One region of the Clostridium septicum genome, then DNA from elsewhere that is predicted to be linked to it. Evidence: predicted binding sites of a transcription regulator. Region 1 holds the regulator's gene; each other region holds the start of a gene.
The links. Region 1 encodes HrcA, which represses chaperone genes, less so after heat shock. Its sites were predicted from a motif close to TGTTAGCACTCNNNNNNNNNGAGTGCTAACA; they were not measured.

Region 1 (10,718 bases):
ATAAGTATGGAGATTTTAAATTAGTAATTGATTTGCATAGGGATTCTCTTGATCCTGGAAAAAAAGTAACAGGTAGCATAAATGGACAAGAGTTAGCAAAGTTTATGTTTGTTAGGGCAGAGAATAGTACACGATATGAGGCTAACAAAGCACTTTCAGATAAGCTATACGGAATAGCTACATCATTATACCCTGAAATAACTAGAAATATTTGGACATATGAAATAGGTAAAAATGCATTTAATCAAGGATTAAGTGATAACTCTGTATTAATAGAGGTTGGTTTTAATACAAATACTGCACAAGAAGCAAAATTAACAGCAAAATATATAGCAAGAGTATTAGCAGAACATTTAAATAGACAATAATTGAATAAAACATTAAAGATATGAGCATCCTTATAAATATAAAATTTTAGGGGGTGCTTATTTTTGTCTTTAAAGAAATTTATTTTAGGAGCGATAATATTTACAATAATAATTGTATTAGGATTTACAAGTGTAAATATAGAAACAACTAAAGCATTATCTCCAACTGGTGATGGAGCAGACAATTATGCTATGGTTAGTAAAGAGTTTGGAAAAGATTTTGAAGAATTTATAAGAGATAATGCAATGGTAAAAATATATGTACCAAAAGATGATGATGATAATACTACTATAAAAGTTTATAATAATGAATTTAGAGTAAAAAAAGAAAATCCATTTGTAAAAGGATTTTATGAAGTTGTTTATAAATTTTCCAATAGTTTTAATAGTATAAAGAATAAAATTGATGGAAAACTAAAGAAGAATAATGAAAATACTAATAATCAGTTAGATAATATTGTAGATGACTTTATAAAAGAAAGAGAAGAAGAAAAGTCACAGAATAAGAATATTAAGAAAGAAGAGAAAAATATAAACAAAGAAGAGAATGAAGGCAGTAATATTAATATAGATGAAAAAAAGAATACAGAAGGTGAAAATATAAATAAGAAAAGCTCAGTAGAATAGCTTTAAATACTTTTACTTGACATAGAATGTAGACTTTGTGATATAATTTAGCTGATTTTAATTATAATGGGGGTGAAATAACTATTAATAGATTTTTATTAATAGTTTAGATATATGAATAGTAATAGACAAGAGCGTATTAGGAATTTTTCAATTGTTGCACATATAGACCATGGTAAGTCAACCCTAGCAGATAGATTATTAGAAGCTACAGGAACCCTTACTCAAAGAGAAATGGAAGAGCAAATTTTAGATAATATGGAGTTAGAAAGAGAAAGAGGAATTACAATTAAGTCTCAAGCAGCAAGACTTATATATAAAAGAGAAGATGGAGAAGAGTATATATTAAATCTTATAGATACTCCAGGTCATGTGGATTTTACATATGAAGTTTCAAGAAGTCTAGCAGCTTGTGAAGGAGCTGTACTTGTTGTAGATGCAACTCAAGGAGTTCAAGCTCAAACTTTAGCAAATTGTTATTTAGCTTTAAATAATGATTTAGAAATAGCTCCAGTTATAAATAAAGTTGATTTACCATCAGCAAGACCGGAAGAGATAATGCAAGAAATAGAAGATGTTATAGGAATTGAAGCTCATGATGCGCCTTTAATATCAGCAAAGACTGGATTAAATATAGGAGACGTACTAGAAAGTATAGTTGAAAAGGTTCCAGCTCCAACAGGAGATGAGGAAGCTCCACTTAAGGCTTTAATATTTGACTCTTATTATGATAGCTATAAGGGTGTTGTTTCATATGTAAGAATTAAAGATGGCATAGTAAAACCAGGAACTAAAATAAAACTAATGGCTACTAATAAAGTTTATGAAGTAACAGAAGTTGGGGTGTTTACACCTAAATTACTTCCAATTTCAGAATTAAGAGCTGGAGATGTTGGATATATAGCAGCTTCAATAAAAAATGTAAGAGATGCAAGAGTTGGTGATACTATAACAGAAGCAGATAGACCAACTGATGCAGCATTAGAAGGATATAAGCCAGCTATACCTATGGTTTATTCAGGTATTTATCCAGTGGATGGAGCTAAATATCAAGAACTTAAAGATGCATTAGAAAAATTACAAATAAATGATGCAGCTTTAAATTTTGAACCAGAGACCTCAATAGCTTTAGGTTTTGGATTTAGATGTGGATTCTTAGGTTTATTACATATGGAAATAATACAAGAGAGAATAGAAAGAGAATTTAATTTAGATATTATTACCACAGCGCCATCAGTTATTTATAAGGTTATAAAAACTAATGGTGAAGTAATAGAACTTACAAATCCAACAAATCTTCCACCAGCTACAGAAATAGATTATATGGAAGAACCAGTAGTTAGAGGAAGTATAATTTCTCCATCAGATTATGTTGGGGCAGTAATGGAATTGTGTCAAGAAAGAAGAGGAACTTTTATTGATATGCAATATTTAGAAGAAACAAGAGTGTCTATAAATTATGAAATTCCATTAAATGAAATAGTATATGACTTCTTTGATACATTAAAATCAAGAACTAGAGGATATGCATCATTAGATTATGAATTCAAAGGATATACAAGAACAGAGCTTGTAAAACTTGATATAATGTTAAATGGAGATGTAGTAGATGCTTTATCTATGATAGTTCCTAAAGAAAGGGCTTATGATAAAGGAAGAGGAATAGCAGAAAAGCTAAAGGAAATAATTCCAAGACAAATGTTTGAAGTTCCAATTCAAGCAGCGGTAGGATCAAAGATTATAGCAAGAGAAACAGTTAAAGCAATGAGAAAAGACGTACTTGCTAAATGCTACGGTGGAGATATTTCAAGAAAGAAGAAACTTCTTGAAAAGCAAAAAGAAGGAAAGAAGAGAATGAGACAAGTGGGATCTGTAGAAGTTCCACAAGAAGCATTTATGGCAGTACTTAAAGTAGATTAATAAAGTTAACTTTAAAAAAGATATTAAGTTTGTAATTTACAAACTTAATATCTTTTTTATTTTACTAAAAAAATTTAGATTCAATAAATTCAAACAAGTCAGATAAATCTATATTATCAGCTAAAAATTTTAGATAAGGGACAAAATTATAATCATCCATTTCTATAAGTTTAGATACTTTAGGGTTAATTCTAAAATAATTATTTTTTAACAAGATATTACAATACATATCATCTAAATCGCACATACCATCCATAACTAATGAAACAATAGGTGAGTGCATTTTCGCAAATGGATGGAATGACCACTTATATATTCCCCAGTTACTAGTAGATTGTTTAATTTTATAAGGACTATCACCTGTACCTATAGATAGTAATTTTATATCATTTTTAAAATCTATGTTAGGAAAAGCATTCATACAATGAAAAATAGATATAGTTGTAGGAGAATTAGCAACTACACCACCATCAATAAAATTTTTATGGGATGGGAAAAATGTAGGTGCAGCAGAACTAGCAAGAGCAACATCTATTATGTTGTAATTTATAGTTTTATTATCAGTTAAATTATTAAAAAATACAGGTTCCCATTGGTTTTTAGTAAACCCATTAACATTAAATGAAGGAATACAAACATATTTAGGTAAATTTTTTAATGTCAAATTATTAGGAAAGTAGTTTAATAAAATAGATTTTAAATTTTTATTACTAAATTTAGGTTTGAATAAATTAAAACTAGGATTAGAAAAGATTTTGCTAGTTATTTCGTAACTATATAAATTATCAACTTCATTTACAGAAAGACCGCTAGCTAAAGATAATGCAATTAGAGAGCCTGTTGATGTACCAGCAAATAAATCTATATTATCTAATAATGTTGGATATTGATAACATAGTCTTTTGAATATACGAATAGATAATGCACCTTTAATTCCACCACCATCAAAGGAAACTATTTTTAATGGATTCAATTTATATGCTCCTTTATATGACTATATAATTAAATTATTCAAATACATAAAGAGTGTTATTAGGATTTTTAAAAATATTAATTAATAGTAACAAGTGTAATTATTTACTAATTAAATAAATATATTTTATTATGATTAAATAATTATTTAAAGGTGGGAGATATTATGATAAAAGCAGATTTCAGAGATGTTAAAATTAAAGGAAAAGTTATGAGAAATAAAGGCTACTCTACAGGAACATTAAAAAGAAAAAATGGAGATATAATTCCAATTTCAATGGTAGGTCATAAATTAGATACTTATATAGCAAGACATGGATTAAATTCTAAAATTACAATAGAACTAGATGGATTAAAGATAAATTCTAAAATTGATAGAGTACAGAGAGATTTAATTTTTCATAACGCAATTAATATAGATTTAATAGAAATTTAAATTGTTAATCTTATATTAAATTAAATGGAAAGAATTCTTAATAATAAGGATTCTTTTCATTAGATAAATGATTATAATTAGTATATTATAATAATAAAATAAGCTTAAATGAAAGAGAGAATAGAGAAATGAAAGAAATAGCATTATACATACATATACCTTTTTGTAAGCAAAAGTGTTTATATTGCGATTTTCCATCTTATGCATCATTAGAAAATCTTATGGATGACTATGTAGATGCTTTATGTATGGAGATTCAGGAAAAAGCTAAAGAATATTTAATAAGCAGTATATTTATAGGTGGTGGAACACCATCTTATTTGAATAAAAATCAAATAGAAAAGCTTCTTAATTCAATTAATAAACTTAACAAAACTAAAAATATGGAATTTTCAATGGAATGTAATCCAGGATCATTAGATGAGGAAAAGCTAAAAACTATGTTTTTAGGTGGAGTTAATAGAATAAGTATAGGACTTCAAGCTGTTCAAGATTCTTTACTAAAATCAATTGGAAGAATTCATACTTATAGAGAGTTTGTAGAAAACTTTAATTTAGCGAGAAAAATAGGATTTAAGAATATAAATGTTGATTTAATGTTTGGATTGCCAAATCAAAAAATTAGTCATTGGAAAGAGTCATTAGAAACTATAGCTAACATTAAACCAGAACATATTTCTTCATACAGCTTAATTATAGAAGAGGGAACTTGTTTTTATAATATGTGGAATAAAGATAAATTAAATTTACCCTCAGAAGAAGATGAAAGAGAAATGTACTCTATGACTAAGGAAATATTAAAATCACATGGATATAAACAATACGAAATATCAAATTATTCAAAGGAAGGATACGAATGTTTACATAATAAAGTTTATTGGCAATGTAAGCCTTATTTAGGAGTTGGAACATCGGCAAGTTCATTTTTAGATGAGTATAGATTTAAAAATATAGATAAAGTTAAAGAGTATATCAAAAGAATTAATAACAACGAAAGTGTAGTTGAAGAAAAATTAAAAAATTCCATAGAAGATGATATAGAGGAATTTATGTTTATGGGTCTTAGATTAATAGAAGGTGTATGTAAAAGAGAATTTGAATTAAGATTTGGAAGAAATATTAGAAGTATATATAACGAAATAATAGATAAAAATATATCTATGGGATTATTAGAAGAAGATAATAATATATTAAGATTAACTTCTAAAGGAGTTGAATTATCTAATGTTGTAATGAGTGATTTTATAATTGATAGAAAGTAAAAGAAATAGTGAGAATTTAAAAGAAAGAAAAATATAAGTTATAATATTGGCACTAGATCATTTAATTTTAAAAATTATCAAATTGACAAAAAAAACTATAAGGAATATATTGATATTGTAGTCATTAGCACTCGACATTAATGAGTGCTAACAGATAGAGGTGATGTCATGGCTATTGATGAAAGAAAAATAAAAATACTTCAGGCTATCATTAATGATTATATAATGACAGGAGAACCTGTTGGTTCAAGAACAATAGCAAAAAGATATAACCTTGGAGTTGGTTCTGCAACCATAAGAAATGAAATGGCCGATTTAGAAGAGATGGGTTATCTAGAACAACCTCATACATCATCAGGTAGAATACCTTCAAATAAAGGGTATAGATTATATGTAGATAAATTAATGAATGCAGAAGCTTTAAGTAGAGAAGAAGAACTTAAAATCAAGGAATATATAATTAATTCTGCAATGTATGAAGTTGATAAAATAGTAAAGCAAGCATGTTCATTACTTTCAGAGCTTACAAATCTAACTTGTATTGTTGAGACTCCTTCAGTTAAAAGAAGTTATATAAAATCTATTCAACTACTTGTAATAGATAGTTATAATTTAGTTTCAGTAATAGTGGCTGATAGTGGAGTTATTAAAAATCATAGAATAAGAGTTAGTGAAATGCCAGAAATAGAAACTCTTCAAAGAATAAACGAAATTTTAAATCTAAGATTGAAAAATTTGACTATAGAAGAGATTAACTTAGAAGTAATAAACAATTTAAAAAATGAGTTAGAGGGGTATGATGAATTATTTAATGCAATTTTACCAGCATTATATGAAACTCTTAAAGAAGTTAATCATTCAGATATATTGGTAGAAGGAGCAACAAATATTTTCAATTATCCAGAATATAACGATATAGAGAAGGCTAAAGAAATCCTATCTTTAATAAATGACAAGGATTGTGTAATAGAACTTTTAGAATCTCCAGAAGGTATATCTATAAAAATTGGAGAAGAAAACTATTTTCCTGAAGCAAAAGAATGTTCTGTAATTTCAGCGGAATATTCTTTAGATGGAAGACCAATAGGAACTATAGGATTAATAGGCCCAAGAAGAATAAATTATTCAAAGGTAATTGCAATAATGGGTCAGGTTATGAAAGAGTTAAATAGAAGCCTTAGAAATCAAATTATCGAATAAAATAGAGATGAGGTGTTGTTGTGGAAGATAACAAAGAGTTTAAAGAGGAAGTCAAAGATGAGAATATAGAAGTAGAAGAAAATGATATAGAAGTAGAAGAGTGTGATTCTTGTCAAGATGAATCTTCAGAAGAAAATATTCCAGAAGAAAAAGAAAGCAAAGATGGATGGAATCCATTAAAAACAATGAAAAAATTAAAAGAAGATAATAAAAAGTTAAGTAATGAAGTTGAAGCTTTAAAAGATAGATTATTAAGAATATCAGCAGAATACGAAAATTACAGAAAAAGAACAATTAAGGAAAAAGAAGGAATATACACAGATGCTTGTACAGATGTATTAAAAGAAATGTTACCTGTTTTAGATAATCTTGAAAGAGCACTTCTTGCTGATGGAAGTATTGAAGATGTTAAAAAGGGGATTGAAATGACTATAAAAGGAGTTTCAGGATCTTTTGAAAAGCTAGGTGTAGAAGAAATAGATGCAACAGGAGAATTTGATCCTAATTTACATCAAGCTGTAATGCATGTTCAAGATGAAAATCTTGAAGCTAATATGGTAGCAGAAGTATTCCAAAAGGGATATAAAAGAGGCGATAAAGTTATTAGATATACAATGGTTAAAGTAGCCAACTAATAAATTAAAAGAAGAATTAATTCATAAAAGTTTAGGAGGAATAAATTATGGGAAAAATTATAGGAATTGATTTAGGAACAACTAATTCATGTGTAGCAGTTATGGAAGGTGGAGAACCAGTAGTAATAAGTAACTCAGAAGGAGCAAGAACTACTCCATCAGTAGTTTCATTCCAAGCAAATGGAGAAAGATTAGTAGGGCAAGTAGCTAAAAGACAAGCGATTACAAACCCAGATAAAACAATAATATCAATTAAGAGACATATGGGAACTAATTATAAAGTTAGTATAGATGGAAAAGATTACTCACCACAAGAAATATCAGCAATGGTACTTCAAAAAATTAAGGCTGATGCAGAAAGTTACTTAGGAGAACCTGTAACACAAGCAGTAATAACTGTTCCAGCATATTTTAATGACTCAGAAAGACAAGCGACTAAGGATGCTGGTAGAATAGCTGGCTTAGAAGTTTTAAGAATAATAAATGAACCAACAGCTGCATCTTTAGCTTATGGTTTAGATAAAATGGATACAAACCAAAAAATATTTGTTTATGACCTAGGTGGTGGTACTTTCGACGTATCAATTCTTGAACTTGGAGATGGTGTATTTGAAGTATTATCAACAAATGGAGATACTAAGCTAGGTGGAGATGACTTTGATGAAAAGATCATGAACTACATTGCTGATACATTTAAAGCAGAAAATGGAATTGATTTAAGAAATGATAAAATGTCACTTCAAAGACTAAAAGAAGCTTCTGAAAAAGCTAAAATTGAATTATCATCATCAATGCAAACTAATATAAACTTACCTTTCATCACTGCAGATGCAACTGGTCCAAAGCATATTGATATGAATCTAACTAGAGCTAAATTTAATGAAATAACTCATGATTTAGTTCAAAGATCAATAGAACCAATGAAGAAAGCTTTAGCAGATGCAAATCTTTCATTAAGTGATATAGATAAAGTAATATTAGTTGGTGGATCAACAAGAATTCCAGCAGTTCAAGAAGCAGTTAAAAACTTTACTGGAAAAGAACCTTCAAAGGGTGTTAACCCAGATGAATGTGTTGCAGTAGGAGCAGCTATTCAAGCAGGTGTACTAACTGGAGAAGTTAAAGATGTATTATTACTAGATGTTACACCATTAACACTTGGAATTGAAACATTAGGTGGAGTTGCAACTGCACTTATAGAAAGAAATACTACAATTCCAGCTAAGAAGAGTCAAACATTCTCAACAGCAGCAGATGGTCAAACATCAGTTGAAATACATGTAGTTCAAGGTGAAAGACAAATGGCAGCTGACAATAAGACTCTAGGTAGATTTACTTTATCAGGAATTGCACCAGCTCCAAGAGGAATTCCTCAAATAGAAGTTACTTTTGATATAGATGCTAATGGATTAGTTAAAGTATCAGCTGTTGATAAGGCTACTAATAAAGAAGCTAACATCACAATTACAGCATCAACTAATTTAAGTGAAAGTGAAGTAGAATCAGCTGTAAAAGAAGCAGAAAAATTTGCAGAAGAAGATAAGAAGAGAAAAGAAAAAATCGAAGTTAAAAATAATGCAGATCAAGTAGCTTATCAAACTCAAAAGACTTTAGAAGAGTTAGGAGATAAAGTATCACCAGAAGATAAGGCTAAAGTAGAAGCTAAGCTTGAAGAATTAAACAAGATTAAAGATGGTGATGATACAGAAGCTATTAAGAAGACTATGGAGGAATTAACTCAAGAATTCTATGCAATATCATCAAAAGTTTATGCTGATGCAAATGCTAATGGTGGAGCTAATGCAGGATTTGATCCAAATAATATGGGTGGAGCTAATCAAGGAGCAGCTCATGATGACAATGTAGTAGATGCAGATTTTGAAGTAAAAGAAGATAAATAGTTGTAACAAGAAACTAGACTGGTTATAATAGATGAGGGAAGACAAACCGTCTTCCCTTTTATAAAGTAAAAAAATGGTGGTGAAAGAAATAGATGGCAAATAAAGACTATTACGCCTCCCTTGGATTAGAAAAGGGAGCTTCAGACGAAGAAATAAAAAGAGCCTTTAGAAAGCTAGCTATAAAATATCATCCTGATAAAAATCAAGGAAATAAAGAGGCAGAAGATAAGTTTAAGGAAATAAATGAAGCTTATCAAGTGCTTTCAGATCCAGAAAAGAAAGCTAGATATGATCAATTTGGTACGGCTGACTTTGATGGAAGTGGATTTGGCTCAGGTGGATTTGGTGGCTTTGACTTCTCAGATATGGGAGGTTTTGGAGATATATTTGATAGTTTCTTTGGAGGCAGCGGCGGTCGAAGAAGAAACGGACCTCAAAGAGGAGATGATCTTGAGTATACTTTAAATTTAACTTTTGAAGAGGCTGTATTTGGAGTAGAAAAAGAAATATCTATTAATAGAAGTGAAAACTGTGATTCATGTAGGGGAACAGGAGCTAAGGCAGGAACTACACCTAAAACATGTCCTACTTGTAATGGATCAGGTCAAGTTAGAGTTCAAAGACAAACTCCATTAGGTAGTTTTGTAAGTACTTCAACTTGTGATAGATGTGGTGGTAAAGGTAAAATTGTTGAAGAACCATGCCAAAAATGTAGTGGAAAAGGTAAAGTTAGAAAGAATAGAAAAATTAAAATTAATATTCCAGCAGGTGTAGACACAGGAAATGTTATGCCTTTAAGGGGACAAGGAGAACATGGAACTAATGATGGTCCACCAGGAGACTTATATATTAGAATTAATGTAGCTCCATCAAAGAAGTTTGTAAGAAAAGGTAATGACATATATGTAGATGCTCATATTTCAATGGCAAAGGCCGCTTTAGGAACAGAAATAACAGTTGCTACAGTTGATGGTGATGTTAAATATACAATACCACAAGGAACTCAATCAGGAACTTTATTTAGATTAAAAGGAAAAGGTGTTCCAAGAGTTAATTCCTCAGGTAGAGGAGATCAATACGTTAAGGTAATAGTAGATATACCTAAGTCATTAAATGAAAAACAAAAAGAAGCTTTAAAGATGTTTATGGAAGCATCAGGAGAGAGTGTAGATGAAGTAGTAACTCATAAAAAGGGCTTTAAAGATCTGTTTGGGAAGAAATAGTAAAAAGAGATTCTAACATAAATGGTTAGAATCTCTTTTTTATTATATAGGTTTTTACTAATGACTATTATAAAAATATTCAATAAATGTGAATTATTTTTGATGATATAATATACACTATGAGGGGATAAATAAATTTTGAGGTGATAACATGACTAAATTAAAAAAAATACT
Region 2 (10,718 bases), 1.6 Mb from region 1:
ATTTTTTATTTTTTTATTCGTTAAATTTAATTTAGTAATTTTTTTAAAGAGACTTTTTAATAATTTTACTAAAAAGTTCTCCTTAAAATTTATTTAAATATAACTTAAAGTCTACTTTACACTATAGTTTGGTGCTTCCTTAGTAATATTTATATCATGTGGATGTGATTCTCTAATTCCAGAAGATGTTTGAACAACAAACTGTGCTGTTTCATATAAATCTTCTAAAGTAGCTGCTCCTAAATATCCCATTCCTGATCTTATTCCACCAAGCAATTGATATATAGTATCAGTAACATATCCTTTATATGCAACTCTTCCTTCCACACCTTCTGGCACAAATTTCTTTGTTCCATTTTGGAAATATCTATCACTTGAACCTTTTTCCATAGCTGCAAGTGATCCCATTCCTCTGTAAACTTTATAGCTTCTTCCTTGATAAATCTCAACAGCTCCTGGTGCTTCATCACAACCTGCAAATATTGATCCCATCATAGCTACAGCCGCTCCTCCAGCTAATGCTTTAACTATATCTCCTGAATATTTAAGTCCACCATCAGCTATTACTGGTATTCCATATTTTCTACCTTCTTCAGCACAATCCATAACTGCTGTTAATTGAGGAACTCCAACTCCTGCAACAACTCTTGTTGTACAAATTGATCCTGGTCCTATTCCAACTTTAACACAATCAGCACCAGCTTCTATTAAATCTCTTGTAGCTTCTGCTGTAGCAATATTTCCTGCTATTATTTGAAGTTCTGGATGTTTAGCTTTTATAGCTTTAACTGCATCTATAACACCTTTTGAATGTCCATGAGCTGTATCTAATGTAATAACATCAACATTAACTTTTACTAAAGCATCAACTCTTTCCATCATATCTTTAGTTATTCCAACTGATGCACCACATAATAATCTACCCTTTTCATCCTTAGCAGCATTTGGATATGCCTTTGCTTTTTCTATATCTTTAATTGTAATAAGTCCCTTTAAATTATTTTCTTCATCAACTAAAGGTAACTTTTCAATTTTATGCTTTTTTAGTATCTCAAGAGCTTCTTCTAATGTAGTTCCTTCTCCTGAAGTTATTAAAGGACTTTTTGTCATAACTTCTGAAACAGCCTTATCATAGTTTGTTTCGAATACTATATCTCTATTTGTAATTATTCCTACTAATTTACTTCCTCTTGTTACAGGAACACCTGATATTCTATATTGAGCCATTAGAGCTAAAGCTTCTCTTACAGTATGATCTTCAGCTAAGAATATTGGATCTGTAATTACTCCATTTTCTTGTCTTTTGACTCTATCAACTTCCTTTGCTTGCTCTTCTATTGTCATATTTTTATGTACTATTCCGATTCCACCTTCTCTTGCCATAGCTATTGCCATTTTAGATTCAGTTACCGTATCCATACTTGCACTCATTAAAGGTATATTTAAAGTTATCTTCTTTGTTAATTTAGTCTTTAAGCTTACTTGGTTTGGTAATACCTCTGATTTATTTGGTACCAATAATACGTCATCAAATGTATAAGCAGTTTTAATTATTTTTGCCATGTGTTTATTCCTCCCCATATTTGAAAACTTTCCTTCATTTTTTTATCATTTGAAAGTAAAATTTCACATTTTTATTAATTTTAAGTATAAAAAAAGCACATTAATCTTCTAAGTGAAGTTAATATGCCTAACAAAATACACAAATAAGTATACTTATAGATATATCAAATTCACTCATAGTCGGAAATTTAAGGTTTCCGGTAGATACTCCCTGCCATATTCAGGGGATATACGAGTAATAAAATGTGCAACTATTTTTAATTTAAAATTATTATATAGCTAGGGGGTATACTTGTCAAGGCATTTGCAATAATTATTGCATTAAAAACTCAATATACCAATTTATAATTTCATTACACATTATACTCGAAACTATAGCTCCCATAGCTAAATATGGTCCAAACGCTATTTTAGATTTTTTAGACTTTAATTTAAAGGTTATAATAAAAATCCCAGTAATTCCACCAATTACTATAGAAATTATTATTGTAACTAAAACTCCTTTAACTCCTAAAAATAAACCACATAAAGTTGCTATCCAAATATCTCCTTCACCCATACTTTTAGTTATAATAACTATTAAATAAATAATACTAAAGCCAATTAAAGCTCCATTAATATTATCCCACAACAAACCATGTTTTAAACTACTTTGAATTATTAAAAACACAATACCTATAGCAATTCCAAACATTATAGTAGAGTTATATACATATTTAGTTTCATAATCTATGAAACCAATTACTATTAAAAGTGAAGCTAGTACGCAACACTTTAAAAATTCTAAACTATATCCATAATTAAAAAATATTATTAAATATAAAATTGCATTAAGTACCTGTATCACTAGATATTTAAGAGAAATTTTATTAGAACAAACCCTACAATTTCCACCTAAAATAGCATAACTAAATACATGAATTAAATCATACCAATTAATTTCATATCCACATGTAATGCAATGTGTTGCCGGAAAAACTATAGACTCTTCTCTTATAATTCTATATATACAAATATTTAAAAAACTACCTATGCATAACCCAATTAGCCCTATAAAAAATATATCCACCTAAAACCTCCAATCTCAATAAAAAATCTCCTTAATTAAAAGGAGATTTTTCTTAAGAAATTATATTTAATTCTTTGATTATATCCATTTATTTATCTATTGGTTCTACATTTTTAAAAGTATTGTCGTCCTGTAGAAGAATATTAAATTTATCTGTTTCAATTATTTTGTAGCATAATTCAACTGTAGTACTTTCTCCTAATTTAGTAACATCATCTTCCTTTAACAATTCTCCCGATTTACTTATTACATCACTTACAGTATTATCTTTTGTCAAGCTATTAGATAATTTTATGTTTATAGATTCTACTGCTAACACTACTTTTCTTGCTTGATCAATTACTTCTGTTTTTCTTGCCTCTTTAATATAGCCTGTTACTTTAGGCACTAAAATAGTTGCTAATATAGCTATTATTCCCATAACAGCTATCATTTCTACTAAAGTAAATCCTTTTTTCTTTTTATTTTTTTTATTATCCAACTTAATAATATCAACTCCTTTCAATAAGTTCTTCTAAAATATTAACTCTTTTTCCTAACTTTATACACTAAAGTCTTTTTGTTTACAAATTGTTTTTATTTTTATCTATTTTCAATATGCTCCTAAATATTATAACTTTTCTTACTAATTGATTAAATAAAAAAAGATTTGCAAATTGCAAATCTTTTTTTAAAATTTTATTAATACATTCCATCCATACCCATTCCTGGTGCTCCTGGCATTGGAGTTTCTTTTTGAGGTATTTCAACTACAGCCGCTTCAGTAGTTAAGAATGTAGATGCTACTGATGCTGCATTTTGAAGTGCAGATCTAGTAACCTTAGTAGGATCTACTATACCAGCTTTAATCATATTTATATACGTTCCATTAAGTGCATCATAACCAACTAAAGCTTCACTATTTTTAATTTTTTCTATAATAACAGATCCTTCTACTCCTGCATTAGCTGCTATTTGTCTCATTGGCTCTTCTAAAGCTCTTAATATAATATTTATACCAACTTGTGTATCTGAAACATCTGACTTAAGTTCTGCTATTTTATTTATTACATTTACATAAGCTGTTCCACCACCTGGAACTATACCTTCTTCAACTGCTGCTTTAGTAGCTGCTAAAGCATCTTCTATTCTTAGCTTTCTTTCCTTAAGTTCTGTTTCTGTAGCTGCACCAACCTTAACTACAGCAACACCACCAGCTAATTTAGCCAATCTTTCTGTTAATTTTTCTTTATCAAATTCTGAAGTTGATTCTTCTATTTGAACTTTTATTTGATGAACTCTATCCTTAATAGCTTCAGAGTTACCTCTTCCATTAACTATTGTAGTATTTTCTTTTGTGATCTTAACACTTTCACATTGACCTAACATATCAATAGTTACTTCTTTTAATTCAACACCTAACTCTTCAGCTATAACTGTTCCACCAGTTAATATAGCTATATCTTGAAGCATTTCCTTTCTTCTATCTCCAAATCCTGGTGCCTTTACTGCAACACATGTAAATGTTCCTCTTAATTTATTAACTACTAATGTAGCCATAGCTTCTCCCTCTATATCTTCTGCTATAATAAGAAGCTTTTTACCTGCTTGAACTATTTGTTCTAATATAGGTAATATTTCTTGTATGTTACTTATTTTTTTATCAGTTATTAAAATTAAAGGATTATCTAATACAGCTTCCATTTTTTCTGTATCTGTAACCATATAAGGTGATACATATCCTCTATCAAATTGCATACCTTCTACAACTTCTAATTCTGTTCCCATTGATTTAGATTCTTCTACTGTAATAACGCCTTCATTCCCTACTTTTTCCATAGCGTCAGCTATTAATTTACCGATTTCTTCATCTGCTGCTGATATAGCTGCAACCCTAGCAATATCTTCTTTACCTTCAACTGGCTTAGAAATATTTTTAATTTCTTCTACTGCAGTATTAACAGCCATTCTTATACCATTTCTAATTAGCATAGGATTTGCTCCAGCTGTTACATTTTTTAATCCTTCTCTTATTATAGCTTGAGCTAAAAGTGTAGCTGTGGTAGTACCATCCCCTGCAACATCATTAGTTTTTGTTGCAACTTCCTTCACTAACTGTGCTCCCATATTTTCATATGGATCTTCTAATTCTATTTCTCTTGCTATAGAAACACCATCATTTGTTATAAGTGGTGCTCCAAATTTTTTATCTAATACAACATTTCTTCCTTTTGGTCCTAAAGTAACCTTAACTGTATCTGCTAATTTATCAACACCTATTTGCATTGATCTTCTAGCTTCCTCTCCAAATTTAAGTATCTTTGCCATATAAATCTCTCCTTCCCTATTTAACTATTGCTAATATATCTTCTTGCTTTAAGATAGTGTACTCTTCTCCTGAAACTTTCACTTCTGATCCTGCATACTTTGAGTAAAGTACTTTATCTCCTATCTTAACTTCCATTTCAATTCTTTTTCCATCTACAATTGCTCCTGGTCCTACTGCTACTACTTCTGCCTCTTGTGGTCTCTCCTTTGCTGTCCCAGTTAAAACAATTCCACTCTTTGTAGTTTCTTCTGCTTCTAATTTTTTAATTACTACTCTGTCTGCAAGTGGCTTAATCTTCATAAAAACCCCTCCTAATTATATTAATTACTTCTTATTTATATTTTAGCACTCATTCTCCCCAAGTGCTAATAAAATTATAATAATATTTCATAAAATTTTTATCAAACTTTACTTCATATATTATTCCCTTATATACATCAAATATTACCAGTTATAATTAATTATTTTATCTTCTCTTAATCTCTCACCTAATTTCTTACAATGATTCTCTATTACATAATAAAAAACTATCTATTCTAATAGAATAAACTTAAAATAATAATATTAATAAAGCAAAGGATATTTTTTGAAAAATATATCCTTTGCTTTACCTAATTATTTTTTTCCATAATTTGAAATGAATTTCTTACCTTTTATAATACTAACTATAAATATAACACCTACTATTATAGCTATTAATATTAACATACCTATATTATCTACTGACATTTTGTTCCCAAAAAAACAAGATATAAATAGAGCAGGCGCTCTACCTAGCATAGATATAATTGTAAACTCCTTTAATGTCAAAGTTGTTACTCCACATATGTACCCTAAAATATCCTTTGGTATTCCAGGAATTAAATACATTATAAATACAAGTTCTTTAAACTTTTTCTTATCTCTTTTTATTTCTTCTATTTTTTTAAATAGCCACTTATCTTCTTTAAACACTATTTTTTCAACATAACTTTTTCCTAGTAACCTTGCTAACAGAAAACTAAACACACTTCCTATTAAAATTCCTATGAAGGATAACAAGAATCCTTCCCAAGCTCCAAATATATATCCACCAGCTATTTGTACTAATTCTCCTGGTATAAAAAATACAACTATTTGTAAAAATTGTAAAGCTATATATGCTATAAATGAATACTTACCATAACTTAATATTAATTTTTTTATATTCTCTGGATTTCTAAAAAGCATAGAATATTTAGCGTAATACTCATAAAAACATATCAATAAAATTATTAATAAAATTGAACCTATAATTTTGTATTTATTTTTATGTAAGAATATCTTTATTTTTTCCATAAAACACCCCATCTACTTATATATTGATGATTAGCAATGATATTTTTGTAAGTAAAATATGCCCATTCTAAATTATACCATTACTAATCATTTATAAAGTTATAACAATATTATTTCCTTTCTAAATTAATATTATTATACTCTTCTAATTTTTCGTTATCTAATACTGCTTTTTTAGTTGATTGTGAATTAATCTTATTAAACGCAGCCTTTGCCTTCATAGATGTAACAATAGTTCCTGCTCCATTTATACACCCACCTTCACAAATCATTCCCTCAATAAAATTCCCTTGAAGCTTTCCTATTTTAGCCATAGTCATAGTTTTTTTAATTTCTGTTCCACCTGAAATTTTTACTGGTTTAAAGTCTACTTCTAACCCTTTTCCCCTTAAATAATTTTGAATTGATGCTGTTAGTCCACCATGAGCTCCAAATCCTCTTCCATATATGGAAGCGTCATCTACTACCTCATCGTCACATTTTTCTAAGTCTATTTCAAAAGCATCAAACAATGCTAATAATTCTTCAAATGTTAATACATAATCTACTGCATCCTTTACCAATTTTCTTACAGCTTCACTTTTCTTAGCAGTACAAGGCCCAATAAAAACCACAGTAGCTTCAGCATCCATATGTTTAATATATCTTCCAGTTGCAATCATAGGTGATACTGTACCTGATATTTTTCCTGCTTCTGAGGGAAATTTCTTTTCAATATAACTTAAAAATCCTGGACAACAGGAATTTGTCATATAGCTATCACCCTCATCCATCCTTGTCATGAATTCATTACTTTCATGAACTGTTACTGCATCAGCTCCACAAGCAGCTTCTATCATATCTATAAATCCTAATTTCTTTATTGCATTCTTAACTTGTCCATAAGTAATTTTCATACCAAACTGACCAGTTATAGCTGGCGCAACTATTGCATATATTTTTTCTCCTTTAGCTAAATTTCTAGCAACAGGTACTATTAGACTTTTATCTGATATAGCCCCAAACGGGCATGCTGACATACAAGCACCACAATTAACACAGTTTTCTTCCTTTATAACTGCACGTCTATCCTCTGGACTTATTTCAATAGCAGCTGTAGGACAAACTTTTTTACACGGTCTCATAACCTCTGCTATAGCATCATAAGGACATGCTTTTTTGCACATTCCACACTCTTTACATATTTCCTGATTTATATAAGCCCTTCCCGCAACATAAGATATTGCTCCAAAATTACATGCTTCTTTACATTTATGAGCTAAACAATTTCTACAAGAGTCTGTTACACTATATTTATTAATTGGACACCTATCACAAGCTGCTTCAATGACATAGATTATTTGATCATCTTCCTTTATGTCTATAAATTCTTCAACCATATTATCCCCATTTGCTAAAAATCCTGCTGCTAGTTTAGCTCGTTCTAATACAATAGCTCTTTCTTTATATACACAACATCTATAAAGAGCCTTATCCCCCTTAATTACTTCATAAGGAATTTTTTCTATTTCCTCTGGAGTAACTCTATCATCTTTTGCAAGCTTGGCTATTTCTGTTAGAACCTCGTGCTTAAGCTTTTTCAATTGAGTTTCGAATTGAACCATATACAAAATCTCCCTTCCCAACATAAAATTTCCCAATAATATTATATCAATATTAATTCACATTTTGTTTATAATTTTAACTTTTAATTATTTTCTATATAAATAATACTTATAAAATCCTATTATTATTCTTTAGTTTATCTATCTATTAACATAAAAATAAACCCCTAGAGACTAAAAGCTTTTAGGGGTTTATAAATTTACAAACTTAATATAATTTATGCGTTTTGTAATACTTTTGATTCTTCAGTTGCAAATATATAATCATCTATATATTCACCTATTCTATCTTTTAATAAACTTTGTGCATTAAGTTCCAACTCACCATTTCTCACTTTTTTATATTGATTATGCATAAATTGACTTACTAATGTTATTGGAATTTGAACACCATTTAAATTCTTTAATAATTTTTCTAAAGCAAAATTAACATCTTCTTTAGGCATATAGTATCTACATCTATCTGATAAACTGTACTTCCTATCAATTTTTATTTTTTCACTAGTTCCTAAATAATGATTTTCCCAATCTTTCGGCTCCTTTACCATACTAAATTCAAGTATTTCTTGAAAATTAGATAGGTCTATATCTGGATTGTACTTAAACAATTCATTCTCTATAGAATTTAAAGCAAAAACTCCTTCTCTAAATCCAAAAGTTAATGCTGGTCCCACCTTTAATATAATATATCCATCCTCAACCATTTCCTTTAAAGCTTTAGGGGTCTGATAATCAGTTGAATGTGCTTCAAATACTAATTGTGAGTGTTCTTGTATAGCTTCTGTCAATCTCTGTGCCGCTTCTCTATTATATCCCCACACATGATCACTTCCAAATTCTACTCCGGGTTGCACAACAACTCCAATAACATATTTCCACGCTTCTCCAACTCCAAAATTCTCAAAAGCATTTTTAAATGTATCTATAGTATTTACAAAGCTTTCAACTTTAGTTACTGATATTTCACCTTCATCCTCTTCTTCACCTTGAGCCCCTCCTGGAATAGGAACTTCGCTACCTATTACATATACAGGATGTATTGCATTTTCTTCTTTTTCTAATAATTCTAAATATGCTTCCTCAGCTACTTTACATAACACAGATGCTCTGTTAGCTATTAAATAATCATCAAAAATCCCTTTTTCAATATCTCCTCTAAGAGGCATACTTGTATCTATATGAATTTTAGTAAATCCTGCTAGAACATATTCTCTAATTAGAGTTTTAGCATTATCCATAGCTTCTCTTGGTTCAATTTTAGTCCACGTTAACGGACCTAAATGATCTCCACCTAAAATAATCCTATCTATTGGAAAATTATTTTTTTCAGCTAAATTATGAATATATTTAACAAAATCTTTAGGTTTCATTCCTGTATAGCCACCAAATTGATCTACTTGATTAGCTGTAGATTCTACTAGCAAATACATTTCCATATTTCTCAATCTATCCATTGCAGCTTCTATAACATATTTATTTGAAGAACATACTGAGAAAATACCAACATTCTCCCCCTGCTTATATTTAGTTACTATCTCCTTAATAGGATGTACCATACTATCACCTCTCATAAACTTAAATTAAGCTTTTCCATTACTTCCACATACCATTATCTTATGTTCCACTATTTTTTTCATGGCTTCTTTACCAGGTGTCATATATTTTCTTGGATCATTTGCATTTGGATTTTCAACAAAGTACTTTTTAACAGCATCTGAAAATGGTATTTTTAAATCAGTTGCTACATTTACTTTACAAATCCCAAGTGAAATAGCTTTCTTTACTAGTTCATCAGGAACGTCTGAAGCCCCATGTAACACTAAAGGCACTTCTACTACTGCTCTTATTTCCTTCAATCTTTCAAAATCCAATTTAGCTTCTCCCTTATATAATCCATGAGCTGTTCCTATCGCTACTGCTAATGAATCTATTCCTGTTTTATCAACAAAATCCTTAGCTTGATCTGGATTTGTATACATAGCATCCTTTTCATCTACTACTAAATCATCTTCTTGTCCACCAAGTCTTCCAAGTTCTGCTTCTACTGTAGCATCAAATCTATGAGCATATTCTACAACAGCTTTAACTATTCTAACATTATTTTCATAAGATTCATGTGAAGCATCTATCATAGTTGATTTAAACCCTAAATCAACATAATGCTTTATTGCATCAACTTCTTCATAATGATCTAAATGAATAGCTATTGGAATATTATATTCCTTTGCTGCTGTTTCTGCCATAGCCACAATATACTCACCACCGGCATAAACTATTGTTGAAGGTGTTCCTGCTAGTATAACTGGTGATTTTAATTCGGCTGCTGTTTCAACAACAACTTGAAGAGTTTCTAAATTATGAATATTAAATGCTGGTACAGCATATCCTTCTCTTTGAGCTTTCTTTAACATTTCTCTTGTTGATAAAATATTTCCCATGTTTATCTCTCCTATTCTAATATTATTTAAATTCCGTCAAATTCATACGTTTCTATTTCTTCTTCTACCCTAATTTCAAATGACTTGATTGCATCTTTTCCTGAATCAATAGAGAAACCTACTAATTCATCTAGACTCATACTTCCTCTACACAGTGAAACCTCAAGTAACATTCCTAAATTTATACCTGAAACAACTTTAATCTTCTTTCCCTCTAACTGTTGACTTAACACAACAGATACCTTAAAAGGTGAACCACCAGCTAAATCTGAAAGTACAATTATTTCTTCACCTAATTTATCTACAGCATCCTTTAATTTTACTTCTAGTGTTTCTGTACTATCATCTGCTGTAAAATCAACTCCAACTATATGTTCTTGTTCTCCTGCAATTAGCTTTAATGAGCTTAAAAGCCCAGT
Region 3 (10,718 bases), 400 kb from region 1:
GAGTCATATATGGTAGATGAAAAATTTGATTTAGCAGTTAATTATATAAATAAAGCTATAGAAAGTAATTGCAAAAATAGGTTATTGGCATATAGTTTAATTGGCGAATCTTTATTTTATTTAGGATTGTATGAAAAAAGTAAAGAGTATTTTTTTAAAGTTTTAGATTTGGATAAAGAAAGTTTTTTTGCAACTATATATTTAATTGATATTAATTTATCAGAAAAAAACTATAAATTAGCAAAAAAAATAGGAGAGGATTTCTTAGAATATAGTAATCTAAATAGTGAAGATAAATCCTTTTTAATTGCAAAGATTGCGTGGATTCAATTAAGATATACTAAAGAGTATACTGAATCAATTAATAATGTGAAAGAGGCTTTAAGTATAAATAAAAATTGTGGAAATGCTTACATAGTTTTAGGATTTTACAATTTGAGTTTAGAAAGATATAAAGAAGCTATGAGGAGTTTTAAAAATGCTATAAAGTTAGGTGAAGAATGTGAAGAGGTCTATTATGGAATTAAAGAATGTACTATGAAAATGGGTATAGAAAAGTAAAAAATAGGTATGTTATAAAAATTTTTTTGATTTAGATAATATGATATAATAATTTTGTATAATTTAAAAGGGATGGAGGAAAAATGCAAAATATAGGTTTTGCATTGTAATATTATGAAAAAAATGGTATTTATTTATTTGATTTTAATTGTAATAATAGCAAATTTACTATTATTCTTTAAGATTAATGCTTTTTTTGTTTTTAATATTTCTTTATTATTAGCTATGTTAATATACTATTTTGCAAATAATAGTGATAGTGAAGAAATAATTATAGACAAGGGTAAGGAAAATAATATAAATAGAACAACTTTTAAAAATTCGATATTAAAGCTTAATGAAACTGGTAAAAGTATATTTATATCTCATAAAAGTTTAAAAAATATTTCAAATAGAGTTAAAGAGTCTTCAGAAGTTATATTAGGATTAACAGAGGAGAATAATGGCAGTGTCAATAATTTAGATAATTCTTGTAAAGATATTAAAAATAAAATTGACATAATGGATAACCTATTAAAAGAAGCTAAAAATAGTTCAAAATTAAGTGAAAAAACTATTGAAGAGCAAAATAATATATTAAATAATGTGGAAAAAAAAGTTCAAACTCTTAAAGAATATTATAAAGAGGTGTTAAGTACATGTATAGAGTTAACTAATTCATTTGATAAAATATATGCATTTACTTCTAATATAAATGATATAGCAAGTCAAACAAATCTTTTATCTTTAAATGCAAGTATTGAAGCAGCCAGAGCTGGAGAGGATGGGAAAGGATTTGCTGTAGTAGCTAAAGAGATTAAAAATTTATCAGAGTTATCTAAGACTTTTAGCTTTAATATAAATGAGCAGTTAAATTTGATGAAAAATGAATTAGATAAATTAAATAAAAATTCAAGAGAAACAGATAATGTAATTATAGAAACATCTAAATCAGTTAATATATTAAATAACTCTTTTTTAGATATTATAAATAATAATAGTAGTTTAAAAGAAAAAATAACAAGCATAAAGAGTAATTCGGTAGAAATATTAAAAATGTCTGATGAAATAGAAAAAATATCAAATGATTTAAAGGGATCTCATTGTATTACATTAAATTCAGTAGAGTCAGTAGTTAAAGATATCGAAGATCAAGTAGATATTTTAGATGGATTCCAGGTTATAACAGAAGAGCTTATAGAAAATTGTAATACTTTAATTGATATATCTATAAGAAAGGACATAGAAAGCAAACTAAAAGATATATGTATGAGTATATACACAACTGAATTAAAAAAAGATAATATATCTTTAAAATCTTTTGCTAATAAAATAGGTGCTAATGACATTTTTTATGTTAATAAAGATGGATATTTTGAATTTACATCTGAAAATAGGAAAAATAAATTTAATTTATTTGAAGTTAATAAAGAGGCTAAAGGATTTTTTAATAGCAATGAAATTTATAAAATATATCCTTTATCAAAAAGAGAGGATACAGGAGAGACTAATTTATATATGCACATAAAGAGAAAAGACAAGCCAGGTATAGTTTCAATAGAAATGCCAATTAATACTTTATTTAAAATGTCTATAAAAAGCTAAATAAAAATAAGAGGTAGAGCATATATTCTACCTCTTATTTTCTAGATTTTAGATAAATATATAATATAGACTTATTAATGTTGCATACCATGAAGTATGAAATAAATAAGGAATATAGCTGATACAACATACATTGCAACAGAAACATCTTTTCCTTTTTTAGTACATAACTTGCATATAGGGTATAATATAAATCCAAATGCAATACCATCTACAATGCTATATGTTAAAGGAATTAATACTATAGTAGCAAAAGCTGGGAATAATTCAGTTAAATCATCAAAATTTAAATTCTTTAAATTTTGTGACATTAAGCATCCAATTATTATAAGTATTGGAGATATAGCAGCATTTGGTATTATTTTTATAAATGGAATAAAGAATAAAGATAATAAAAATAATAACCCTGTTATAGCTGAAGTTAATCCAGTTTTGCCACCTGCGGCTATTCCAGCAGCACCTTCAACAGTTGAAACGTTTGGACTAGTTCCAAATATTCCACAACCGATTACAGAATAAGCAACTGAATGTAATGCTTTTGGAGTTTCTTCAGGTCTTTTTAACATACCTGAAACTTGACCGTGTAAAAGTCCTATATTTTCAAAAACTAACACTAAAGTTAGTGAGAATGTAGCAACCCAAAATGTTGGAGTAGCTATAGCCGAAAAATCCATGCCAAAGAAAATATCTTTATAAGCATTAAAATCAGGTAATGAAAAAGAAACATTTGAAAGATCCACAATTCCAAAACCTATTGATATTATAGTTCCAGCAATAATTGATATTAAAAATGCTCCAGGAACATTTTTTAAAAATAAAATTAAAGTGATTATCATAATTATTATGAAAGCAAGCACTTCTGGACTTGTAATATCCCCTAACTTAACTAATGTACTATCACTTGCAACTACAATACCAGCTTTTTGTAATCCTATAAAAGTAATAAAAAGTCCGATACCAACAGTAATTGCTTCTTTTAGAGAAGCGGGTATTGCTTCAGTAAGTATTTTTGCTAACGGAGTTAAAGCTATTATAACAAATAATAATCCAGAAACAAAAACAGAGCCTAAAGCTTGATAAAAAGTTAATCCTAGAGTATTAACTATTGTATAAGTAAATAGAGCGTTTATACCCATACCAGGCATAATTATTAAAGGAGTATTACTTATAAATGCTACTAATAAACATCCAAAAAGGGAAGCTAATACAGTAGCTATTATAAGAGGCTCCATTGGTACACCTCCATCACTTAATATGCTTGCATTTACAACAATTATATAAACTGCTGCAAAAAAAGACGTGAAGGCAGCTATTGCCTCGGTTTTTACTGTAACACCATTTTCTTTTAATTTAAATAATTTTTCCATCCTTTCAACCTATCTTTCTATTGCTCCCTCACCCACCCACACCCTAAAGTGCTTGATTATTATATCATAAACCATCAAAAATATACAAATTTTTTTGTAATAATGTACATAAATTTTAATAAAAAATCACATACTAATATAGTTTTTTAAAAAATATTTAATTGAAAATTTAGAAAAGTATAAAAATAGCGAGGGTGGTAAGCATAATTTAAAATTTATAATTTATAATTGTATAATAAATATTTTTTATTATATATCTAAATAAGTTTTTCTAATGAAATTTTATAAAGGAAATATGATTTAGCTATAATTAGTAAATTATTATAGAGAAATAGGAGAGTGATTATATTAATTAACGGAGAAATTAAACCAGAAGTTAGAACCAATAAAATATATAAATGAGAATTAGTTTATAAGAAATAGATACTAATTTAATAAGTACATTTATATAATTGAGTGAATATTATTAAAATTAGATAAGCTAAATTATATATTATAAATAGCATAGAAAAATTATTAAATAAAGAGATCGTTTATAAAAATTAAGTACGTAATCAGATATAGTAAGGGCAACTAGTAAGAAAAATTAATCTTACTAGTTGCCCTTTTTTTTGAGTAACCTTAAAATTATAGTTTTATAAAATAATATTTTATTTAGTAGAATTTACTCTTCTATAAATTTAATTTTAGAAGCTTCAATCATAACAAATATAGCAGTAAGGATATGCATTATCCAACCAACGAAAGGGACCCATCCTAAAGCTGATGCTATTATTCCTAAAATATTTCCTGTTATAGGTAAATCTTCTTTTTTACAGAAAACTAATATAGTTATGTGCAAAGCAAGCATTATTGCAAGTGGAATCCATAAAAGGCTAAGTATAATTGATGCACCTAAAATAGGAATAGATAAAAATGCTTCAATTCCTCCAGCAATCCATTTTAAAATTTTAATATTCTTTTTCATAAAATAGCTCCTTTAAAATTCATTACTAAATATATTATGCATAAATAATATAAATATTGTTTATTTTTAATAAATTACAAAAAAATTATAAAGTTTATAATTGAAAACACAAAAAATATACAATATAAATTTATATTAGCATAGGATATAAAATAAGAAGTAAAATAGGGGTGTTTTCATGGTTTCAGAAAAGGAGAATTTTTTTTATAACCCGAATTATGAAGATTTTTTAGTTGAGTACACTGGAAATTTTGATGAAGAAATTAAGAATGTTTCTTATGCTTATGGAAAAGCTATAGATCAAGACTATGCTATAGTTGCTGTAGAAAAAGGTAGATATGAAGAATTAGTTAGTAGTCAGGATTTTATAATATATGCAGTTCCAAGAGGTATATTTACTTTAGAAGCATTAACACCAATAGATGCAGGGAATTTTGAAAATGTAATACAAAATCCATATAATAACTTAAGTGGTTCAGGGATACTTGTTGGAATAGTGGATACAGGAATAGATTATTTAAATAGCGAATTTATAAGAGAAGATGATACAACAAGAATAGATTATCTATGGGATCAGACTATAGAGCCAACTAATGAAAATAATTTAGTCTTTGGTGTAGAGTATTCAAAAGAGGAGATAGATAACGCAATAAAATTATCTAAAGAAGGCAAGGATCCTTATAGTATAGTTAAAACTAAAGATACTAACGGACATGGTACAAATATGGCAAGTATAATAGGAGCTAGAGGTAAAGATATAGAAGTTAAGGGTGTAATGAGTGATTGTACATTTGCAGTAGTTAAATTAAAAGAAAATGAAGTTTATAAGCAAGTGTTAAGGGCTAATGGAATTACTAATGTACCTGTATATAGTAATTCAGATATTGTAGTAGGAATGCTATATATTTTAAGGAAATCAAGAGAGTTACGAAAACCTCTTGTTATTTTATTAGCATTAGGAAGCAACTTTAGTGCACATTCTGGAAGTAGTGTTATTGAAAAATATATTGAGAGAGTATCTTCCTATAGGGGGGTAGCTGTTGTTACAGGAACAGGAAATCAAGGAGCAGCAGAACTTCATGCATCTGGTAGAATACTACAAAATGGTTTAACTAATAACGTAGATCTAAAAATTGACAAAGCTCAAACTGAGTTAGAGTTAGAAATTTGGATAAGAAGGCCTAATTTAATGTCTATAAATATAATATCACCATCTGGTGAAGAAATAGGAAATGTTCCTATAGAAACGGAAAATAAACAGATATTTAATTTTATTTATGAGAACACAGGAGTTTCTATTCAATATATTTCTCCAGATGAAATAAATGGAGATGAAAATATAAAATTAATTTTTAGTAATATAAAGCCAGGAATATGGACTCTTATATTAAAGGGAGAATATATAGATGATGGAAGATATGATATTTGGTTACCAGTAAAATCACTTAATCAGGAAGGAACAAAATTTTTAAATTCTGATCCATACACAACTTTAGTTATTCCATCAACATCAAAAGGAGTAATAAGTGTAGGATATTACAATCAAGAAAATGTATCTATATTAAGCGAATCTGGTAAGGGCTATACACAGGATGACAGAATAAAACCAGATTTAGTTGCAGGTGGAATTAGACAAGCTGTAACTAACCCTGGAGGTGGGGTAAATTATATTTCAGGTAGTTGTGTTGCTGCAGCAGTTACAGCAGGTGCATGTGGATTGATTTTAGAATGGGGTATAATAGATAAAAATGATATAAGTATGACAAGTGAAAAGATTAGAACATACCTAATAGCTGGATCTAGAAAAAGACAAGGAGATGAATACCCAAATCCTAACTGGGGTTATGGAATCTTAGATCTTGAAGGAGTTTTTAAGCAAATATCAGCTACAAAATGGAAATAGGAATTTGGAGGAACCGGTATGTATTTGAGAAATAGTGATTGTATAGAATATGAAGATAATCCTGAATATAGTAAACTAATAGTAGAATATAGAGGTGACTTCCTAGATGAAATGTCTAAAATAGATGATGTATGTGGAAAAGTTATAAATGATACTTATGGAGTTGTATATGTAAAAGAAAAAGATATAGATAATTTAATAAAACAATCTACTACAATAACATATTTTGAATTTGATAGTGTATATGTATTAGAAGACGTATCAGCAATATCTACAGCTTCTATTCCACAAGTGCAGTCAGGTGGATATTTAAATTTAAATGGTGAGGGTACTATAGTTGCAATATTAGATACAGGAATAGATTATTTAAATGAGGCTTTTATAAATGAAGATGGTAGTACAAGAATAGAATATATTTTTGATAAAAGTATAGAAAATGAAGAAGGAAGTTATGGAGTTGTGTACTCAAAAGATGATATAAACAAAGCCATAGGTGCTAAAGGACAAGGAAAAAATCCATACGAAATAGTTAAATCTAAAGATGAAAATGGACATGGAACAAGTATGGCTGCAATAGTTGGAGGAAGGTTAGAAGATAAGAATATAGAAAGTGTAGCAGATAAATGTAGTTATATAATAGTTAAACTTAAAGAAAACGAAAAAATTAAAAAATGGTTTAATACTGATAGTGTTATATATAGTGTAAGTGAAATATTAGAGGGGATTGAATTTATAATAAATAAAAAGTTTGAAATTAATAAGCCATTAGTTATATATATACCACTTGGAAGTACAGAAGGAAGCCACACTGGAAATACTATAATAGAAAAATATATAGACTTAATATCACAGAATAGAGGATTAGTAGTAGTTACAGGTACAGGAAATGAAGGAATAGGAGGAGGACATGCAAGTGGAACAATACAAAATGTTGGAGATACACAAATATTAGAGTTATTAATAGGTAATGAACAAAAGAATATATATTTTGATATATGGGTAAGAAAACCTAGTAGAATATCATTAAATGTAATATCTCCTTCAGGAGAAAGTACTGGTATATTACCAATAACATTGAAAAGTGTTATAGAAAGAAAATTTATATTTGAAAGTACGAATTTAAAAGTATATTATTATTGGCCAGATGAATTAAGTGGAGATGAAGTAATAAGGATAATATTAGAGGGATTGAAACCTGGAATATGGAGATTTAAACTTATAGGAGACTATATATTAAATGGAAAATTTAATTCATGGTTGCCACCTTTAAGTATACTAAAAGAAGGAACAAACTTTATTTCATCTAGTCCATATCTAACAATGACAATACCTGGTATATCATCCTATATAATAGTAAGTTCATGGTATAATCAAGATAGTAATACTATGAGTAGTTATTCTGGAAGAGGAGAAAAATTGAATGGATATGGTGAAAGAATTTTACCTATAATGACTGTGGGAGGAAATAAAATTAAAACCATAGGTAGAAATGATGAGATAGTATATATTACTGGAAGTAGTGCTTCAGCAGCTATTACAGCAGGTGCTTGTTCTTTATTACTTCAGTGGGGAATTGTAAATGGAAATGATAATACAATGAATGCACAGAAGATTAAAACGTATTTTATGAGAGGTGTAAGAAAAAGACCAGGTGATGTATATCCTAATCCAGAGTGGGGATATGGAAAGCTGGATATGTTGACATTATTTCAAAATATTTAATAAAAATAATAAGGAGTATGAAGTTTTAAAATTCATACTCCTTATTATTAGCAAATTGAATTATATAAGTTCTCAATAATATTAAAATCTATTAAATTCCAAATATTATTAACATAATCTTTCCTTAGATTTTTATATTTTAAGTAATAAGCATGTTCCCAAACATCAATTGCAATAAGAGGTTTTTTATTTACACTTAAAGGGGAATTTTGATTGGATGTTGTTATTATTTCAAGTCCACAATATTCATTAACTACTAACCAACCCCAACCGGAACCAAATTTTCCAATAGATAGTTTATTAAGTTTTTCTTTCATATTATCAAAGCTTCCGAAAGTATTATTAATTGCAGTTAGAAGCCTTCCTTCAGGCATAGTTTTAGCATTAGGTGATAATATTGAAAAATAAAAGTTATGGTTATCTACGCCACCGCCTTGATTAATAACACCTTGACGGATCTCTACAGGAATTGAATTAGTATTAGATAGTATTTCATTTAAAGGCTTTTCATCAAAAAATTTAGGATCAATTGCAACTAAAGAGTTAAGATTATCAACATAACTTTGAAGATGTTTTTCATAATGAATTTGTACAGTTAAAGCGTCTATATAAGGTTCTAAAGCATCATAAGAATACGGAAGAATTATTTTATCGTATTTCATACAATAAACTCCTTTCAAATTTTAATTTGCAATACATTTAATAGTATATTTAAAATATTATATTTTATGTGATAAATAAATTAAAAAATAATATAAACTAATGTATCATTAGAAAAATTTTATAACTAAGCAGTAAAGAAATGAATTTTTTCTATTTAAGCTAGATATCATATATATATATTAGAATTTTTAGAATGTTATTTCAAAATTAAGGTTCATTAGGTTATTGACATAAAAATTTAAATATGATATATAAAAAATAAGGAGTTAGCACTCAAACTTTGAGAGTGCTAATAAGGGATTTATACTCAATTTTGAAAGGAGAGGTTTAGTTTGGAAACAAAACAATTTAAAGCAGAGTCTCAAAGACTTTTAGATCTTATGATTAATTCAATTTATACACACAGGGAGATTTTCTTAAGGGAGTTAATTTCTAATGCTAGTGATGCAATAGATAAAATTTATTATAAGACATTAACAGATGATTCTTTAACCTTCAAAAAAGATGATTATTTTATAAAAATATCTGTAGATAAGGAAAATAGAGTAATAAATATTTCAGATACAGGTATAGGAATGACTAAAGATGAATTAGATGATAATTTAGGAATTATAGCTAAAAGTGGTTCTTTACAATTTAAAAAAGAAAATGAAATTAAAGATGGATATGATATAATTGGTCAATTTGGAGTTGGATTTTATTCAGCATTTTTAGTGGCTGATAAAGTTACTGTTATTAGTAAAGCCTTTGGTAGTGACAAAGCTTATAAATGGCAATCTAAAGGAATAGATGGATACACGATAGAAGAATGCAAAAAAGATAGTATAGGAACAGAAATAATACTTAATATAAAAGAAAATACAGAGGATGAAAATTTTGATGAATATTTAGAAGAATACAAGTTAAAATCAATAATTAAGAAGTATTCTGACTTTATTAGATACCCAATAAAGATGGATATAAGTAATAGAAAGCTTAAAGAAGGTACTGAAAATGAATATGAGGATTTTATAGAAGAGCAAACTGTAAATAGCATGGTACCTATTTGGAAAAAGAATAAAAAAGATCTTAAAAAAGAAGATTATGATAATTTTTATTCTGAAAAGCATTATGGATTTGATAAGCCTATAAAGCATATTCATATTAGTGTTGATGGAGTTATAAGTTATAATGCAATTTTATTTATTCCAGAAAAAATACCATATGATTTTTATACTAAAGAATATGAAAAGGGATTAGAGCTATATTCAAATGGTGTTTTAATTATGAATAAATGCTCTGATTTATTACCAGATTACTTTGGATTTGTTAAAGGAATAGTTGATTCAGAAGATTTATCTCTAAATATATCAAGAGAAATATTACAACATGATAGACAATTAAAGCTTATAGCTAAAAATATAAAAAACAAAATAAAAAATGAGTTATTAAATATATTAAAAAATGAGAGAAATAAATATGAAGAATTTTATAAATCATTTGGACAACAATTAAAATATGGAGTTTATAGTGATTTTGGAAATAATAAAGAAATACTTCAAGATTTGTTAATGTTCTATTCATCAAAAGAAAAGGAAATGGTAACATTAGATGAGTATATTTCTAGAATGAAAGAAAATCAAAAATATATTTATTATGCATCAGGAGAATCAAAAGAAAGAATAGAAAAACTACCACAAACAGAACTTTTACTTGATAAAGGCTATGAAATACTTTATTTTACAGATGACATAGATGAATTTGCTATAAGAATGCTTATGACTTATAAAGATAAAGAATTTAAATCAGTATCTAGTGGTGATTTAGGTATAGATGAAGAAGAAAGTAAAAAAGAAGAGGACACTAATGAAAATATAGAATTATTCAAAGGAATGAAAGATATATTATCAAATAAAGTTAAAGCTGTTAGAGCTTCCAAGAGGTTAAGAAAACATCCAGTATGTTTATCAAA

Region 2: the regulator HrcA is predicted to act here: its motif matches at 5,281-5,311, upstream of groES (co-chaperone GroES).
Region 3: the regulator HrcA is predicted to act here: its motif matches at 9,032-9,062, upstream of htpG (molecular chaperone HtpG).

What each region holds. Positions count from the first base shown of each region.
Region 1 covers NZ_CP023671.1:518,238-528,955, reverse strand. The annotation lists gene CP523_RS02315 (stage II sporulation protein P) at 1-368, shown strand, start outside; gene CP523_RS02310 (hypothetical protein) at 432-995, shown strand; gene lepA (translation elongation factor 4) at 1,110-2,915, shown strand; gene CP523_RS02300 (patatin-like phospholipase family protein) at 2,980-3,888, opposite strand; gene CP523_RS02295 (hypothetical protein) at 4,054-4,323, shown strand; gene hemW (radical SAM family heme chaperone HemW) at 4,452-5,585, shown strand; gene hrcA (heat-inducible transcriptional repressor HrcA) at 5,754-6,785, shown strand; gene grpE (nucleotide exchange factor GrpE) at 6,806-7,420, shown strand; gene dnaK (molecular chaperone DnaK) at 7,468-9,321, shown strand; gene dnaJ (molecular chaperone DnaJ) at 9,414-10,544, shown strand; gene CP523_RS02265 (nitrite/sulfite reductase) at 10,696-10,718, shown strand, end outside.
Region 2 covers NZ_CP023671.1:2,123,823-2,134,540, reverse strand. The annotation lists gene guaB (IMP dehydrogenase) at 112-1,563, opposite strand; purine riboswitch at 1,721-1,818, opposite strand; gene CP523_RS09665 (prepilin peptidase) at 1,877-2,632, opposite strand; gene CP523_RS16385 (type II secretion system protein) at 2,721-3,113, opposite strand; gene groL (chaperonin GroEL) at 3,314-4,939, opposite strand; gene groES (co-chaperone GroES) at 4,956-5,240, opposite strand; gene CP523_RS09645 (TVP38/TMEM64 family protein) at 5,556-6,257, opposite strand; gene CP523_RS09640 (4Fe-4S dicluster domain-containing protein) at 6,368-7,861, opposite strand; gene CP523_RS09635 (class II D-tagatose-bisphosphate aldolase, non-catalytic subunit) at 8,080-9,417, opposite strand; gene CP523_RS09630 (tagatose bisphosphate family class II aldolase) at 9,442-10,299, opposite strand; gene agaF (PTS galactosamine/N-acetylgalactosamine transporter subunit IIA) at 10,326-10,718, opposite strand, start outside.
Region 3 covers NZ_CP023671.1:115,863-126,580, reverse strand. The annotation lists gene CP523_RS00525 (tetratricopeptide repeat protein) at 1-561, shown strand, start outside; gene CP523_RS00520 (methyl-accepting chemotaxis protein) at 676-2,145, shown strand; gene CP523_RS00515 (NCS2 family permease) at 2,220-3,512, opposite strand; gene CP523_RS00510 (hypothetical protein) at 4,177-4,479, opposite strand; gene CP523_RS00505 (S8 family peptidase) at 4,658-6,382, shown strand; gene CP523_RS00500 (S8 family peptidase) at 6,401-8,104, shown strand; gene CP523_RS00495 (superoxide dismutase) at 8,152-8,766, opposite strand; gene htpG (molecular chaperone HtpG) at 9,100-10,718, shown strand, end outside.